One region of the Streptomyces auratus genome, then DNA from elsewhere that is predicted to be linked to it. Evidence: riboswitches for the same ligand, from Rfam matches in the RefSeq annotation. Region 1 holds a riboswitch; the other holds the start of a gene.
The links. Region 1 has a riboswitch for cobalamin ahead of BKA18_RS24275 (ribonucleoside-diphosphate reductase subunit alpha). Riboswitches for the same ligand answer to the same signal wherever they lie in the genome.
Positions count from the first base shown of each region.

Region 1 (7,447 bases):
GGGGGTGAACGGGCCGTCGACGGTGCGGCGCAGGGCGCGCCGGGCCGCGGTGAGGCCGATCCCGGGGGCGGGCTCGATCCCCTCCCCCGCACCCGTGCGCCGGGTCCAGCGCGCCAGGGCGCGTACCCGTGCCGCGGCGTCCGCGAGCCGCGCTTCGGGCAGTTCGCCCGCGCGCACCGCCCGCACCAGGGCGTCGCGCAGCCGCAGCACGGTGTCCTCGTCCGCCAGTCCGCCGCCCACACAGAGGGCGTCCGCACCGGCGGCGACGGCCAGCACGCTGCCCCGTTCGAGGCCGTACGCGGCGGAGATGGCCCGCATCTCCATCCCGTCGGTGATGATCAGGCCGTCGAAGCCGAGACCGCCGCGGTCGACGGGGGCGCGCAGCAGTCCGCCCAGCGCGGCCGGGCTGAGCGTGGCGGGGCGGTCGGCGTCCAGGGCGGGCAGCAGGATGTGTGCGCTCATCACGGCGCGGGTGCCGGCGGCGACGGCGGCGCGGAACGGCACCAGTTCGCGCTCCTGGAGGGTGGTCAGACCGGCGGTGATCCGCGGCAGGTCGTGGTGGGAGTCGACGGCGGTGTCCCCGTGGCCGGGGAAGTGCTTGGTGCAGGCGGCGACGCCGGCGGACTGCAGCCCCTCGACATAGGCGGCGGTGTGCCGGGCGACGAGCTGCGGATCGTCGCCGAAGGAGCGGACGCCGATGACCGGGTTGTCGGGGTCGGAGTTGACGTCGGCGCAGGGCGCCCAGTTGAGGGTGATGCCGCACTCGGCCAGCCGTCGGCCGAGTTCCCGGGCGACGTCGCGGGTCAGGGCGGTGTCGTCGACGGCGCCGAGCGCGTGGTTGCCGGGGAAGGAGGAGCCGCCGCGCACTTCGAGGCGGGTGACGTCGCCACCCTCCTCGTCGACGGCGATGAGGAGGTCCTCGCGTGCGGCGCGCAACCGGGCAGTGAGCTCGGCGAGTTGCGCGGGGCTCTCGACATTCCGGCCGAAGAGGCCGACCGAGGTCAGGCCCTCGCCGATCCGCCGCAGCAGCCAGTCGGGGGCGGTGGTGCCGGTGAAGCCCGGCTGGAGGACGGTGAGTGCGTCGCTGGTCAGGGTGTCGGTGGAGGGTTCCGACCGTACGAGCGGGGTCATGGGCTGCGTCATCCCTTCACTGCGCCGGAGGTGAGACCGCCGACCGCCGTGCGTTGCAGGAACAGGAAGAGGGCCAGGAGGGGAAGGGCGAAGAGCGACGTGGCGGCCAGGGTGGCGCCCCGTTCCCGGGGCACCGCGGCCGTATGGCCGCGGAGGGGCGGCAGGGCGAAGGGCGGCACCATCAGCATGGAGACGAGGGTGAGCGTCCGCAGGCCGTCGAGCAAGCAGGCGTCGCCGCTGTGAGCCCACGCGTCATCGCGCTCTCCCCCCAAGGCCGGGTGTGGTCTTTAATGGTTTAGACCAGCGCCCGCAGCTTGGCCTAGACCTTTTGGGGTGTCAAGGGGTGTATAAGAGTCGCTGCCAGGTCCGTCACCTGACCGACATCCGGCGGGCCGGGACCTGCGACAGCGCACGGGGAAGGCTCCCGTGCCACGATGTGAGCCGCTACGTACGGAGGAGCCGGTGACGGCAGCACGACAGGAGTCGGAGAGGCGGGTCATGGAGACGGACGGGGGCAGCACTGCCGAGAGCGGCGTACGGACCGCGCGGGTGCCCAAGTACTACCGGCTCAAGCGGCACTTGCTGGAGATCACCGAGACCCTGCCGCCCGGCACCCCGGTCCCGCCCGAGCGCACCCTCGCCGCCGAGTTCGACACCTCGCGCACCACGGTGCGTCAGGCCCTGCAGGAACTGGTCGTCGAGGGCCGGTTGGAGCGCATCCAGGGCAAGGGCACCTTCGTCGCCAAGCCCAAGGTCTCCCAGGCGCTGCAACTGACCTCCTATACGGAGGACATGCGGGCCCAGGGTCTGGAGCCGACCTCCCAGCTGCTGGACATCGGCTATGTCACCGCCGACGACCGGCTCGCCGGACTGCTGGACATCGCCACCGGCGGGCGGGTGCTGCGCATCGAACGGCTGCGGCTGGCCAGCGGTGAGCCGATGGCCATCGAGATCACCCATCTGTCGGCGAAGCGCTTTCCCGCGCTGCGCCGGAACCTCGTCAAGTACACCTCCCTCTACACCGCGCTGGCCGAGGTCTACGACGTCCGGCTGGCCGAGGCCGAGGAGACCATCGAGACCTCCCTGGCCACCCCGCGCGAGGCCGGCCTGCTGGGCACGGACGTCGGGCTGCCGATGCTGATGCTCTCCCGGCACTCCCTCGACGCGCAGGGGCAGCCGGTGGAGTGGGTGCGTTCGGTCTACCGCGGCGACCGCTACAAGTTCGTCGCCAGGCTGCGCCGCCCCGCGGACTGATCCGCCGGCCCCGGGCCGGGCTCCTTCCGCCCGGCCCCGCCCGGCCGCGCCCGCCGTTGTCCGGATCCGGCCCCGCCCGGCCGCCGCAACCCCCGCGGACCTGCAGCAAGGTGGAGTCTTGATACCGATATGCGGACGGGTAGTGACGCGCGCCACGCTCCTGCCATAGATTTCCAGCCGATTACGCAGGAGACCCAGGGGACGGAGCAACGGTCATGACGCAGTCAGCTGTATCGCCGGATCGCAGACAGGTGGTCACGCCCACACGGGTGATCGCCGGGATCTGCCTGATCGCTCCGTTCGTCGCCATGCTGTGGGTGAGCTCGTACGCCCGGATCGAGCCGACGCTCATCGGGATCCCGTTCTTCTACTGGTACCAGATGGCGTGGGTGCTGATCTCGACCGTGCTCACCATGATCGCGTACAAGCTCGTGCAGCGTGAGCAGCGGGCACGCAAGGGCGGTGGGTCGGAATGAGCCTGACCACGACCGCACCGGAGACCTCCGCCGTGCTGGCCGCCTCCGCGACCAAGGGCGTCAACGGCGTGGCGCTCGCCGTCTTCATCTTCTTCTTCCTCGCCGTGACGGTCATGGGGTTCCTGGCCGCCCGCTGGCGCAAGGCCGAGGAGTCCGCCAACCTCGACGAATGGGGGCTGGGCGGCCGCAGCTTCGGCACCTGGGTGACGTGGTTCCTGCTCGGCGGCGACCTCTATACGGCGTACACCTTCGTGGCCGTTCCGGCGGCGATCTACGCGGCGGGCGCGGCCGGCTTCTTCGCCGTGCCGTACACGATCCTGGTCTACCCCCTCATCTTCACCTTCCTCCCGCGCCTGTGGTCGGTCTCGCACAAGCACGGCTACGTCACCACCTCCGACTTCGTGCGCGGCCGCTTCGGCTCCAAGGGCCTGTCGCTGGCCGTGGCGCTCACCGGCATCCTCGCCACGATGCCGTACATCGCGCTGCAACTGGTCGGCATCCAGGCCGTCCTGGACGTGCTGGGGATCGGGGGCGGCGAGCACACCAACTGGTTCGTCAAGGACCTGCCGCTGCTGATCGCGTTCGCCGTCCTGGCCGCATACACCTACTCCTCGGGGCTGCGGGCGCCGGCTCTGATCGCGTTCGTCAAGGACGGGCTGATCTATCTCGTCATCGCCGTGGCCATCATCTACATCCCGATCAAGCTGGGCGGCTTCGACGCGATCTTCCACTCGGCCGGCAAGGCGCTGTCCCAGCCGGGACCCGTCCCCGGCAAGCCGCGCGGCGAGCTGACCAGCGGGCCCAACGCCCAGTGGGCGTATGCCACTCTGGCGCTCGGCTCGGCGCTGGCGCTCTTCATGTACCCGCACTCGATCACGGCGACGCTGTCCTCGCGCAGCCGCAATGTGATCCGCCGCAACACCACCATCCTGCCGCTCTACTCCCTGATGCTGGGGCTGCTGGCGCTGCTGGGCTTCATGGCGATCAAGGCCGGCACGGACATCCAGGGCAACCCCCAGCTGGCCATCCCGCAGCTCTTCGAGGACATGTTCCCGAGCTGGTTCACCGGCGTCGCGTTCGCCGCGATCGGCATCGGCGCGCTGGTGCCCGCGGCCATCATGTCGATCGCCGCGGCCAACCTCTTCACCCGCAACGTCTACAAGGACTTCCTCAAGCCGGACGCCACGCCCGCGCAGGAGCACAAGGTCGCCAAGCTCGTCTCGCTGCTGGTGAAGGTCGGCGCGCTGGTCTTCGTCCTCACCATGGACAAGACCGTCGCCATCAACTTCCAGCTGCTGGGCGGGATCTGGATCCTGCAGACCATGCCGTCGCTGGTCGGCGGCCTGTTCACCCGCTGGTTCCACCGCTGGGCGCTGCTGGCCGGCTGGGCGGTCGGCATGCTCTACGGCACGCTCGCGGCGTACGGCGTGGCCAGCCCGACCCAGGCGCACTTCGGCGGCTCCAGCAAGGAGATCCCCGGCATCGGTGAGATCGGCTACATCGGTCTGACCGCCTTCGTCCTGAACGTCGTGGTGTCGGTCGTGCTGACCGTCGTCCTGAAGGCCGTCAACGCTCCCGAGGGCACCGACGAGACCAGCCCCGCGGACTACACGGCGGACGCGGGCGACGCGGGCGTCGTGGTCGAGCTGCCGCCGGCCACCGAGAAGGCTCCGGCCGGCCACTGAGCCACCGGCCGTCCTTCGGCATCGGGCCGCCGCGTTCCTTCGGGGAAGCGGCGGCCCGTTGCCGCGCGCGGGTCAGTTCACCCAGTCCTTCAGCTGCTCGGTTTCGAGCGTGATGCCGACGGGGTCGGGGAGGTGGAGCGACTTGCCGAACGACACGGTATGGACCGTCTCGTAGCGACCGTCATCGGGTTCGCTGTAGACGACCATCTGGCAAGCCTGGCGGTCGATCAACAGGTAGAGCGGGATACCGGTTTGTGCGTACGCACGGGGCTTCTCCACTCGGTCGCGCTGGTCGGTATCCGAGTCATGCGAGGTGACTTCGACGACCATGAGCACCGGGTCGGGGTCTGCCCATTCCCCCTGGCCCACGAAGGCATCACACGGCACGAGCGAGGCGTCCGGACGGAGGCGGCCCTTTCGGTACGTCTCCGCCTTCAGGCCCTGGCCAGGATCGAGGAAGAGCTCCGGCCTGTGCTGAATGCAGATGCGGAGCAACCACTGAATGATCCGACCGTGATCCCCGTCCGGCATGGGCTTGCTCTTGACCTTCCCGTCGATGAGTTCCAACCGCGCGCCTTCTTCCAGGCGGGCGAGTATCCGGGCGGCCTCTTCGAAATGCTCGGTCTCCATGATGTGCGGCCGGTCGGCGAGCGCGGTCATGAGGCCTTCTCCTTCTTCCACGGGACGGAGCAGAGAACTGCCACCGACCATAGCCGAGACCACTGACAGACACCGTGTGATCACTCACGACACACTAGATATGGGGGTGCGCCTGACGGCCCACCACCACATGTATGCTCGTCCTCGCTGTCGCCGCAGGGGAATCCGGTGCGAATCCGGAACTGTCCCGCAACGGTGTCAAGGCGCGCTTCCCCGGCCGGAAACCGGCCCCGACGCGCGCCCGGAGTCCGAAGACCTGCCGACAGTACGACCGCACCGCCATGGGTGTGGACGTCGATACGTCCGGGCCCCGAGGGCTGGGCCGGTGGACGCCGCGTGGTGAGCCCGCGCACTCCTGACCGTGTCGGGGTGCCGCATGCCCGCGTGCGCCCGTCGTGCCCGCCCTCGCGGCCCCCGCCGAGTGAGGGAGAGCATCACGTGACCATCGCGCCAACGGAGCCCGCGTCAGACGCCGAGGTCGTGCCGCCTGCGGTGGCCGCGTCTGCCGGTGCCGCCGGTGCCGCCGACGGCGGCCCGGGCGAGGACGGCCCGGGTGTCGCCCTGCTGCGCACCCTGACCGAACTGACCGAGGACCTGACCGCGACCGACCCCGGCAAGGTGGCCGCCGCCGCCCTGCGCGGCCGGTACGAGGGCGCAGGCGGGGCCGAACTGCGGTCGCTGGCCACCGATGCCGCGGCCGGTCTGATCGGTGACGAGCCGCAGTACTCCAAGCTCGCCGCGCGGCTGCTCACCCTCGCCATCGCCGAGGAGGCCGCCGGCCAGGGCGCCGTCTCGTTCTCCGCCTCGGTCGCGACCGGTCACCGCGAGGGCCTGATCGCCGACGAGACCGCGGAGTTCGTACGGACCCACGCGGCCCGCCTGGACGCGCTGGTCGAGCGGGCTCTGGCCGACGGCGCCGACGACCGCTTCGGCTACTTCGGGCTGCGCACCCTGCACTCGCGCTACCTGCTGCGCCACCCCACCACCCGTCAGGTCATCGAGACCCCCCAGCACTTCCTGCTGCGGGTGGCCTGCGGCCTCGCGGAGACCGCGGATTCCGAAGAGGGCACCGAGCGCGCGCTGGACGACGTCACCGAGCTCTACCGCCTCACCAGCTCGCTGTCCTACCTCCCCTCCTCGCCCACCCTCTTCAACTCCGGCACCCGCCACCCGCAGATGTCGTCCTGCTACCTGCTGGACTCCCCGCTGGACGAGCTGGACTCGATCTACGACCGGTACCACCAGGTGGCGCGGCTGTCCAAGCACGCCGGCGGCATCGGCCTCTCGTACTCCCGCATCCGCGCCCGGGGTTCGCTGATCCGCGGCACCAACGGGCACTCCAACGGCATCGTGCCGTTCCTGCGCACGCTGGACGCCTCGGTCGCGGCCGTGAACCAGGGCGGCCGGCGCAAGGGCGCCGCCTGTGTCTACCTGGAGACCTGGCACGCGGACCTCGAGGAGTTCCTGGAGCTGCGTGACAACACCGGTGAGGAGGCCCGCCGTACCCACAACCTGAACATCGCGCACTGGATCCCGGACGAGTTCATGCGCCGGGTCGAGGCGGACGCCGACTGGTCGCTGTTCTCCCCTTCGGACGCACCGGAGCTGGTGGACCTGTGGGGCGAGCAGTTCGACGCCGCGTACCGCCGGGCCGAGGCCGAGGGCCGAGCCGTCAAGCAGATCCCGGCGCGGGTGCTGTACTCCCGGATGATGCGCACCCTGGCGCAGACCGGCAACGGCTGGATGACGTTCAAGGACGCCGCCAACCGCACCGCCAACCAGACCGCCGAGCCCGGCCAGGTCGTGCACTCCTCCAACCTGTGCACCGAGATCCTGGAGGTGACGAACGACGGGGAGACCGCGGTCTGCAACCTGGGGTCGGTGAACCTCGCCGCCCACCTCGGCAACGACGCCGGCGGCTGGGAGGAGGCGATGGACTGGGAGCGGCTGGACGCCACGGTCCGCACCGCCGTCACCTTCCTCGACCGCGTCGTGGACATCAACTTCTACCCGACCGAGCAGGCCGGGGCCTCCAACTCCCGCTGGCGGCCGGTCGGTCTGGGCCTGATGGGCCTGCAGGACGTCTTCTTCCGGCTGCGGCTGCCCTTCGACTCGCCCGAGGCGCAGGAGCTGTCCACCCGGATCTCCGAACGGATCATGCTCGCCGCGTACGAGGCGTCCGCCGACCTCGCCGAGCGGCATGGCCCGCACCCCGCCTGGTCCGCGACCCGCACCGCCCGC
Region 1 is NZ_JBNGCB010000003.1:1,041,205-1,048,651, reverse strand. Features, by position in the region: gene BKA18_RS24305 (glycoside hydrolase family 3 protein) at 1-1,131, opposite strand, end outside; partial or broken gene BKA18_RS24300 (carbohydrate ABC transporter permease) at 1,140-1,250, opposite strand; gene BKA18_RS24295 (GntR family transcriptional regulator) at 1,630-2,385, shown strand; gene BKA18_RS24290 (DUF3311 domain-containing protein) at 2,601-2,861, shown strand; gene mctP (monocarboxylate uptake permease MctP) at 2,858-4,546, shown strand; gene BKA18_RS24280 (Uma2 family endonuclease) at 4,619-5,206, opposite strand; cobalamin riboswitch at 5,337-5,484, shown strand; gene BKA18_RS24275 (ribonucleoside-diphosphate reductase subunit alpha) at 5,645-7,447, shown strand, end outside.

Region 2 (7,447 bases), 1.2 Mb from region 1:
CGTGATCATCACCATCGTGCTCACCCGGCCGAGCGGCACCACGAGCGAGGTGTTCGCCGAGCCGGCCGCCTCGACCGGCCCGAACCCGGTCACCGAGTCGTCGGCGAACGAGTCCACCCCGACCACGTCCGCCACGCCCAAGCAGTCCAGCGGCTCCAACAGCGAATTCTCGGGCGCGACCCCCGGCCTCTACGGCGGGACCGAGAACAGCGCGAGCTGCGACGTCGAGAAGCAGATCAGCTACCTCACCGGCGCCCCCGCGAAGAACCAGGCGTTCGCCGGCGTCGTGGGCGTCACCCCGGGCGATGTCCCGCGCTATCTGCGGTCGCTGACGCCCGTACAGCTGGCCTATGACACCCGGGTCACCAACCACGGCTACAAGGACGGCAGGACCACCGAATTCCAGTCGGTCCTGCAGGCCGGCACCGCGGTCATGGTCGACGCGTACGGCGTGCCGCGGGTGCGCTGCAAGTGCGGCAACCCGCTGACGCAGCCGAAGGCCCTCCAGGGAAGCGTGAAGACGGTCGGCACGAAGTGGCCCGGATACCGGTCCTCGAACGTGGTCGTCGTCAAGCCCGCGAAGTCCAAGATCAAGGAATTCACGCTGCGCAACCCGAAGACGGGCACCTGGTTCACGCGCCCCCAGGGAACCACCGGCACCGCCGACAGCCCGACCTCCCCGCCGTCCGAGACCCCCAGTGGACCCTCCTCCTCCCAGCCGCCGCCGAACGAATCCCCGTCGTCCGGCGAGACGTCCTCCGGGACCACCGGCTCCCCGGGTACGAGCACCGGCGAGACCACCGGGCAGCCGCCGGGGACCACGGGAGGCAGCAACACCACCGGCGGGACGCCCTCGTCGACGGGAGGGGAGACCGGTCCGGGCGGTGGGACCACCGGCGGGGGGACGCCGAGCGAAGGGGTGCAGGGCGGCGGTACGGGAACACCGGGCAGCGGCGGGGGCGGCACACCGCCCTCCAGCTGACGCTTCCGGCCCGCTGACGCTTCCCGACCGGCTGCCCCTGTCCGCCCCTGTTGCCCGCGGCGGGGCCGCGGGCAACAGGGGCGCAGCCATGTGCCCATGGCCGGCCGCCATGCGACCGAGGCCGGCCACCGTCCGTGGCCGGCCACCGCCGACTACCCAACAGCCCCGATATCGAACTGTGTCCTCATGAATCGGTGCACGAGGCAACCATCTCGGCAGACACACCCTCTGCATATGCGGCGGGTGCATCGACAGCCCTGAACGTGACCCCTCAGGGCCGGGCTCCGCCACTGTCAGCTGTTCTGCTTTGGAGGGACCCCCGTGCACGCCGCATCACGCCGCCACTCTGCCCGGTTGATACCCGCCCTGACCGCGGCGGCCGCACTGTTGAGCGCGTGCGGGCCGGGTACGGACGCGTCGAAGGCGGACGAGCCGGCGACCAAGGTGACCGTCACCCCGGCCGCCGGAACCAAGTCGGCCAAGCTCGGCTCGCGGATATCCGTGCGGGCCGACGGCGGAAAGCTCACCTCCGTCGAGGTCAAGACCGACAAGGGCGACAAGGTCGCCGGACGGCTCGCCGGTGACGGCACGTCATGGACCTCGGACGGCAAGGTCGCGCCGCAGACCACCTACACCGTGCACACGAAGGCGAAGTCGGCCAAGGGCAAGGAATCCTCCGGCACCTCGGACTTCACCACGCAGCAGGCCGACAAGGTCAACAAGCTCACCAACACCCCGGGCGGCGGCCAGACCGTGGGCAGCGGAATGCCGGTCTCGATCCTGTTCGACCACCCGATAGCCAAGGACCGGCGCGCCGAGATCGAGAAGGCGCTGACGGTCTCCACGCAGCCGAAGGTCCAGGGTGCCTGGGGCTGGGTCAAGGACTACTCCGGCAAGGACCGGATCGACTGGCGCCCCAAGGACTACTGGCCGACCGGCACCAAGGTCTCCGTGAAGGGCGCGCTGTCCGGGATCAACTCCGGCACGGACGGCGGCTGGTTCGCCCGGGACTACAACTTCGGATTCACCATCGGCAGCGACCACAAGGCCGTCATCGATGTCCCGTCGCACACCATGACGATGTACGACAACGGCAAGAACGTCGGCACCATCCGCGGCTCCGCGGGCTCCCCGGAGGCCCCGACCCGCGGCGGGGTGCACACCGTACGCAGCAAGAACGCGGCCGAGACGATGGACTCCGCCACCATCGGGTACGGCGACAAGTGGATGCTGGACTCCAAGTGGGTCACCCACCTCACCGCGTCCGGGACGTTCCTGCACTCCGCCCCGTGGAACAAGTCGATCGGCGTGGAGAACAACAGCCACGGCTGCTTCGGCATGACCACCTCGGACGCCAAGAAGGCCTACGACTTCCTCCCGATCGGCTCCACGGTCGAGGTGAAGGGCACCAGCAACACCGACAAGACCGATGTCGGCAACGGCCTGGAGGTCTGGCAGGAGAGCTGGCAGCAGTGGCAGCAGCGCAGCGCGCTCAAGCACTGACCCGGGCGGCAGCCCCGACTCGGCACTGACCCGGGCGGCGCAGGCTCATCTGCGGTGTCTGCCCGGCGGCCGGGCGCGGGTGGACAGCAGGAAGACGGTGGCCAGGACGGCGACGGCCTGGGCGAGGGCGGCGATCTTCTTGTCGCCGGTCCAGGCCCGTTCGTACATGTTCGGCACCGGCCCCAGTGTGCCGACGTCCACGTAGGTGTACAGGAGCAGCAGCGCGAGGCCGCCCGTGGCGACCAGCCAGGCGAAGATGTCGGCCGCCGGACGGCGCCAGACCAGCACCAGCAGGGCGGCGATTGCGGCGAGGACGGCCTCGACGCGGAAGAGCGTGCCCTGGCCGATGGTCGCGGTGACCGCGTCGTACTGCGCGGCGACCCGGGCATGGACGGCGGCGTCCACGGCCAGCCCGGCCGCCGCGAGCACCCGCGCGATGCCGCGGGGGACCCGGCGGGCCCGCCCGCGCTCCGGTACGGAGCTGTCTGGTGCCACGGCATCTCCCAGCCTCATGGTGAGCGGCGGTCAGGCGGTCAGGCGGTCAGGCGGTCAGGCGGTCAGCGGACGGTGAGCGCGCCCTTCATGTACGGGTGGATCGTGCAGATGAAGGGGTAGCTGCCGGCCTTGCCCGGAGCCTTGAAGGTGACAGTCCGGCCCGGCCCGATGCTGCCGGTGTCGAAGGCCTTGGGGCCGGTGGCCGTCACGGTGTGGGTGGTGGAGTCCTCGTTGACCACGGTGACCGTGCCGCCGGGCCGTACGGACAGCGCGGCCGGCTTGAAGGTGAAGTCCTTGATGGTCAGGCGGGCGGCGGCCGGGGCCGCGCTGGTCGGCCCCGCGGTCACCGTCGCCGCGGTGGGGGTGCGGGACCGGGCCGGGGCGGTGCCCTCGCCGGTGTTCGTACAGCCGCCGAGGCCCATGGCACACAGCGCGACGGTGGCCACGGCGACGGCCGGGCCGGCGGTTCTCCTCATCGGGCGTCCTTCTCCTCGGTCCGTCCGCTCCGGCCCCGGGCGGGCCACCTCCTGACTCAATAGACAGCAGACGCCGCCGCCCGGCCATCCGGGCGGCGGCGTTCGGCGTAATCGGGCATCTGCCGGGCGAGCGAGCGGGGGGGGCGGCCGCCCCCGCCGGGGGCCGGCGGCGGGGGGGGCGGGGATCGACGGCGGCGGGCGGCCGGTCAGTGGACCCGCCGGTCGGTCAGCAGGTCCCGCCTCCCGTCACCCGATCCCGCCGGTCGGTCAGCGGGTCCCGCCTCCCGTCACCCGATCCCGCCGATCGTCCGACGATAGGTGGACCGCCGGTCCTCGATCCGGCCCCAGCGGTCGCCGTAGACGTTCTCGACGACCCGCGGCTCCCGCAGGAAGTCGTGCGGGAAGCCGAGGGACACCGCGCTGGTCCGGTCGAGCCGGGCCAGCGCATCGGCGTCGAGCGTGACCTCGACCGCGCCGAGATTGTCGCGGAGCTGGCTCTCCTTGGTGGCGCCGATGATCGGGATGACGGTGCCGGGCCGGCTGCGCAGCCACGCCAGCGCCACCTGCGCCGGGCTCCAGCCGCCCTGCTCGGCGACCTCCAGCACCGCGGTGATGGTCTCCTCCGCCTGGTGGTCTCGGGCGTCGTCGGCGGCGTTGCCGTCCAGCCGGCCGGTCTCGCCGCGGCGGTACTTGCCGGTGAGCCTGCCGGCCGCGAGCGGTGCCCAGGCCAGCACGGCCAGATCGAAGGCGCGGGCCTGCGGCAGCAGTTCCCGCTCCGGCGTCCGCTCCAGCAGGTTGTAGCGCAGCTGCGAGCCCGCGAACGCGGTCCAGCCGCGCAGCTCGGCGAGGGTGTTGGCCTGAGCGATCTCCCAGGCCGGCCAGTCGGAGACGCCGACGTGGAGCACCTTGCCCGACCGCACCATGTCGTCGAGCGCCCGCATGACCTCCTCCACGGGCGTGAAGTGGTCCCGTGCGTGCACCCACAACACATCGACGTGGTCGGTGCGCAGCCGCTCCAGACTGGCCTCCACCGAACGGACCAGGTTCTTGCGGTGGTTGCCCGCGGCGTTCACCTCGCCCTGGCGGGTCGCGCAGGTGTATTTGGTGGCCAGCACGAAGCTGTCCCGGCGGCCTTCGAGCAGCTCCCCCAGGATCCGCTCCGAGGAGCCGTCGGTGTAGTTGTTGGCGGTGTCGATGAAGTTGCCGCCCGCGTCCGCATAGGCGTCCAGGATCCGGCTGCTGGTGTCCTTGTCGGTGCCCCAGCCCGGGTCGCCGCCGATCGTCATGGTCCCCAGGCTCAGCTCGCTCACCCGCAGGCCGGTCCTGCCGAACAGTGTGTAGCGCACGATGTCCCCTTCGTTCAGCGACGGGTGGTCAGGTCCTGCGCCCACGCTAGGAGCTGGAGTGCGCTCCAGGGCAAAGCACAGCGGCGGGCCGGTGGCCCATGTCACGCGCCGGAGTCCGGGAGCCGGTGTCCGATCGGGGCGGCAGCGCCTAGGGTGGCGGGTGCAACTGGTTCGCCCTGCCCGCCAGGCAGACGCGTCGCAAGAGGGAACCCGGTGGAATTCCGGGACTGCCCCGCAGCGGTGAGTGGGAACGACCGCCGTCATACGCACTGGGCCCGGCCGGGTCTGGGAAGCGACGGCCAGTAGATGTCCGCCCAGGCGGATGTGCCCACGAGTCCGAAGACCTGCCAGTGCCCCCGTGCGACCGGTGCACGGGGCGATCTCGGTGACCTCGAGGGCAGGTCGGCGGACACCTCAGGCGGGCACGGACGGCCAGTTGGCGCCGCTGCCCGCCCGGTTCGCCGTCCCTTCGCGCTCTCGACCCGTCCCGGGGTCCATGGAGTCATACTCGCGAAGGAGAGTTCCGTGACCAGCACATCCGCCGCCGCGGCCGCCCGCGCCACCGTGCACGGCTACCCCCGTCAGGGACCGCACCGCGAACTGAAGAAGGCCGTCGAAGGCTACTGGAAGGGCCACGTCAGCGCCGACGCCCTCGAAAGCACCGCCGCCGCACTGCGCCGTGCCACCTGGCAGCAGCTGGCCGAGGCCGGTGTCCACGAGGTGCCGACCGGCGACTTCTCGTACTACGACCACGTCCTGGACACCACGGTGATGGTGGGGGCGATCCCGGCCCGGCACCGCGCGGCGGTGGCCGCCGACCCGCTGGACGGCTACTTCGCGATGGCCCGCGGCACCCAGGACGTGGCGCCGCTGGAGATGACCAAGTGGTTCGACACCAACTACCACTATCTGGTCCCGGAGTTGGGCCCGGACACGATCTTCGCCGCGGACTCCGGCAAGCAGGTGACCGAACTGCGGGAGGCGCTCGCGCTCGGCCTCACCGCCCGCCCGGTGCTGCTCGGTCCGGTCAGCTACCTTCTGCTGGCCAAGCCCGCGCCCGGTGTCGCGGCCGGCTTCGACCCGCTGACGCTGCTGGACCGGCTGCTGCCCGTCTACGCCGAGGTGCTCGCCGACCTGCGGGCGGCCGGCGCCCGCTGGGTGCAGCTGGACGAACCGGCCCTGGTGCAGGACCGCTCCCCCGCCGAACTCGACGCCGCGGCCCGCGCCTACCGCGGCCTCGGTGCGCTCACCGACCGCCCGCAATTGCTGGTCGCCTCGTACTTCGACCGGCTGGGCGAGGCGCTGCCGGTGCTGGCCAAGGCGCCCGTCGAGGGCCTGGCGCTGGACTTCACCGGCGCCGCGGCCGCCAACCTCGCCGATCTCGCGGCGGCCGGCGGACTGCCCGGCAAGCGGCTGGTCGCCGGGGTCGTCGACGGCCGCAATGTGTGGCTCAACGACTTCGAGCAGTCGCTGGCCACCCTGGGGACGCTGCTCGGTCTGGCCGAGCGGGTCGATGTGTCGTCGTCCTGCTCGCTGCTGCACGTTCCGCTGGACGTCGGTATGGAGCGGGAGATCGACCCGCAGATCGCCCGCTGGCTGGCCTTCGCGCGACAGAAGACCGCCGAGGTCGTGACGCTGGCGCGGGGTCTGAGCCGGGGCACCGGCGCGATCGCCGCCGAACTCGCCGCCAACCGGGCGGACCTGGCGTCCCGCTCCGGTTCGCAGCTCACCCATGACCCGGCGGTACGGGCCCGGGCCGCGGCCGTCACCGGGGCCGACGGCCGCCGCTCGGCGCCGTACGCCGAGCGGGCCGCCGCCCAGCGAGCCCACCTCGGGCTGCCGCTGCTGCCGACCACGACCATCGGCTCGTTCCCGCAGACCGACCAGTTGCGCGCCGCCCGTGCCGCGCTGCGGGCCGGGCGCATCGACGCCGCCGCCTACGACGAGCGCATCGCGGCCGAGATCCGCGAGGTCCTCGCCTTCCAGGAGAAGGCCGGTCTCGATGTCCTGGTGCACGGGGAGCCCGAGCGCAATGACATGGTCCAGTACTTCGCCGAGCAGCTGACCGGCTATCTCGCCACCCAGCACGGCTGGGTGCAGTCCTACGGCACCCGCTGTGTCCGCCCGCCGATCCTGGCCGGTGACATCTCCCGCCCCGAGCCGATGACGGTGCGCTGGACGCAGTACGCCCAGTCGCTCACCGACCGCCCGGTCAAGGGCATGCTCACCGGACCGGTCACCATGCTCGCCTGGTCCTTCGTCCGGGACGACCAGCCGCTCGCGGACACCGCCCGCCAGGTGGCGCTCGCCCTGCGCGATGAGGTCAACGACCTGGAGGCGGGCGGGAGTTCGGTGATCCAGGTCGACGAGCCGGCGCTGCGGGAGACGCTGCCGCTGCGCCGTGCCGGCCATGCGGAATATCTGGCCTGGGCCACCGAGGCGTTCCGCCTCACCACCGGCGGGGTCCGTCCGGACACCCAGATCCACACCCATATGTGCTATGCGGAGTTCGGCGACATCCTCCGGGCCATCGACGACCTCGACGCGGACGTCATCAGCCTGGAGGCGGCCCGCTCCCATATGCAGGTCGCCGGGGAGCTCGCCACGGCCGGCTATCCGCGCGAGGTGGGGCCGGGCGTCTACGA
Region 2 is NZ_JBNGCB010000003.1:2,274,657-2,282,103, reverse strand. Features, by position in the region: gene BKA18_RS29705 (DUF6777 domain-containing protein) at 2-982, shown strand; gene BKA18_RS29700 (L,D-transpeptidase) at 1,304-2,485, shown strand; gene BKA18_RS29695 (hypothetical protein) at 2,531-2,980, opposite strand; gene BKA18_RS29690 (cupredoxin domain-containing protein) at 3,043-3,456, opposite strand; gene BKA18_RS29685 (aldo/keto reductase) at 3,744-4,802, opposite strand; cobalamin riboswitch at 4,952-5,168, shown strand; gene metE (5-methyltetrahydropteroyltriglutamate--homocysteine S-methyltransferase) at 5,328-7,447, shown strand, end outside.
Region 2: it holds a riboswitch for cobalamin, as region 1 does, so the genes downstream of both, metE (5-methyltetrahydropteroyltriglutamate--homocysteine S-methyltransferase) here and BKA18_RS24275 (ribonucleoside-diphosphate reductase subunit alpha) in region 1, are expected to answer to the same signal.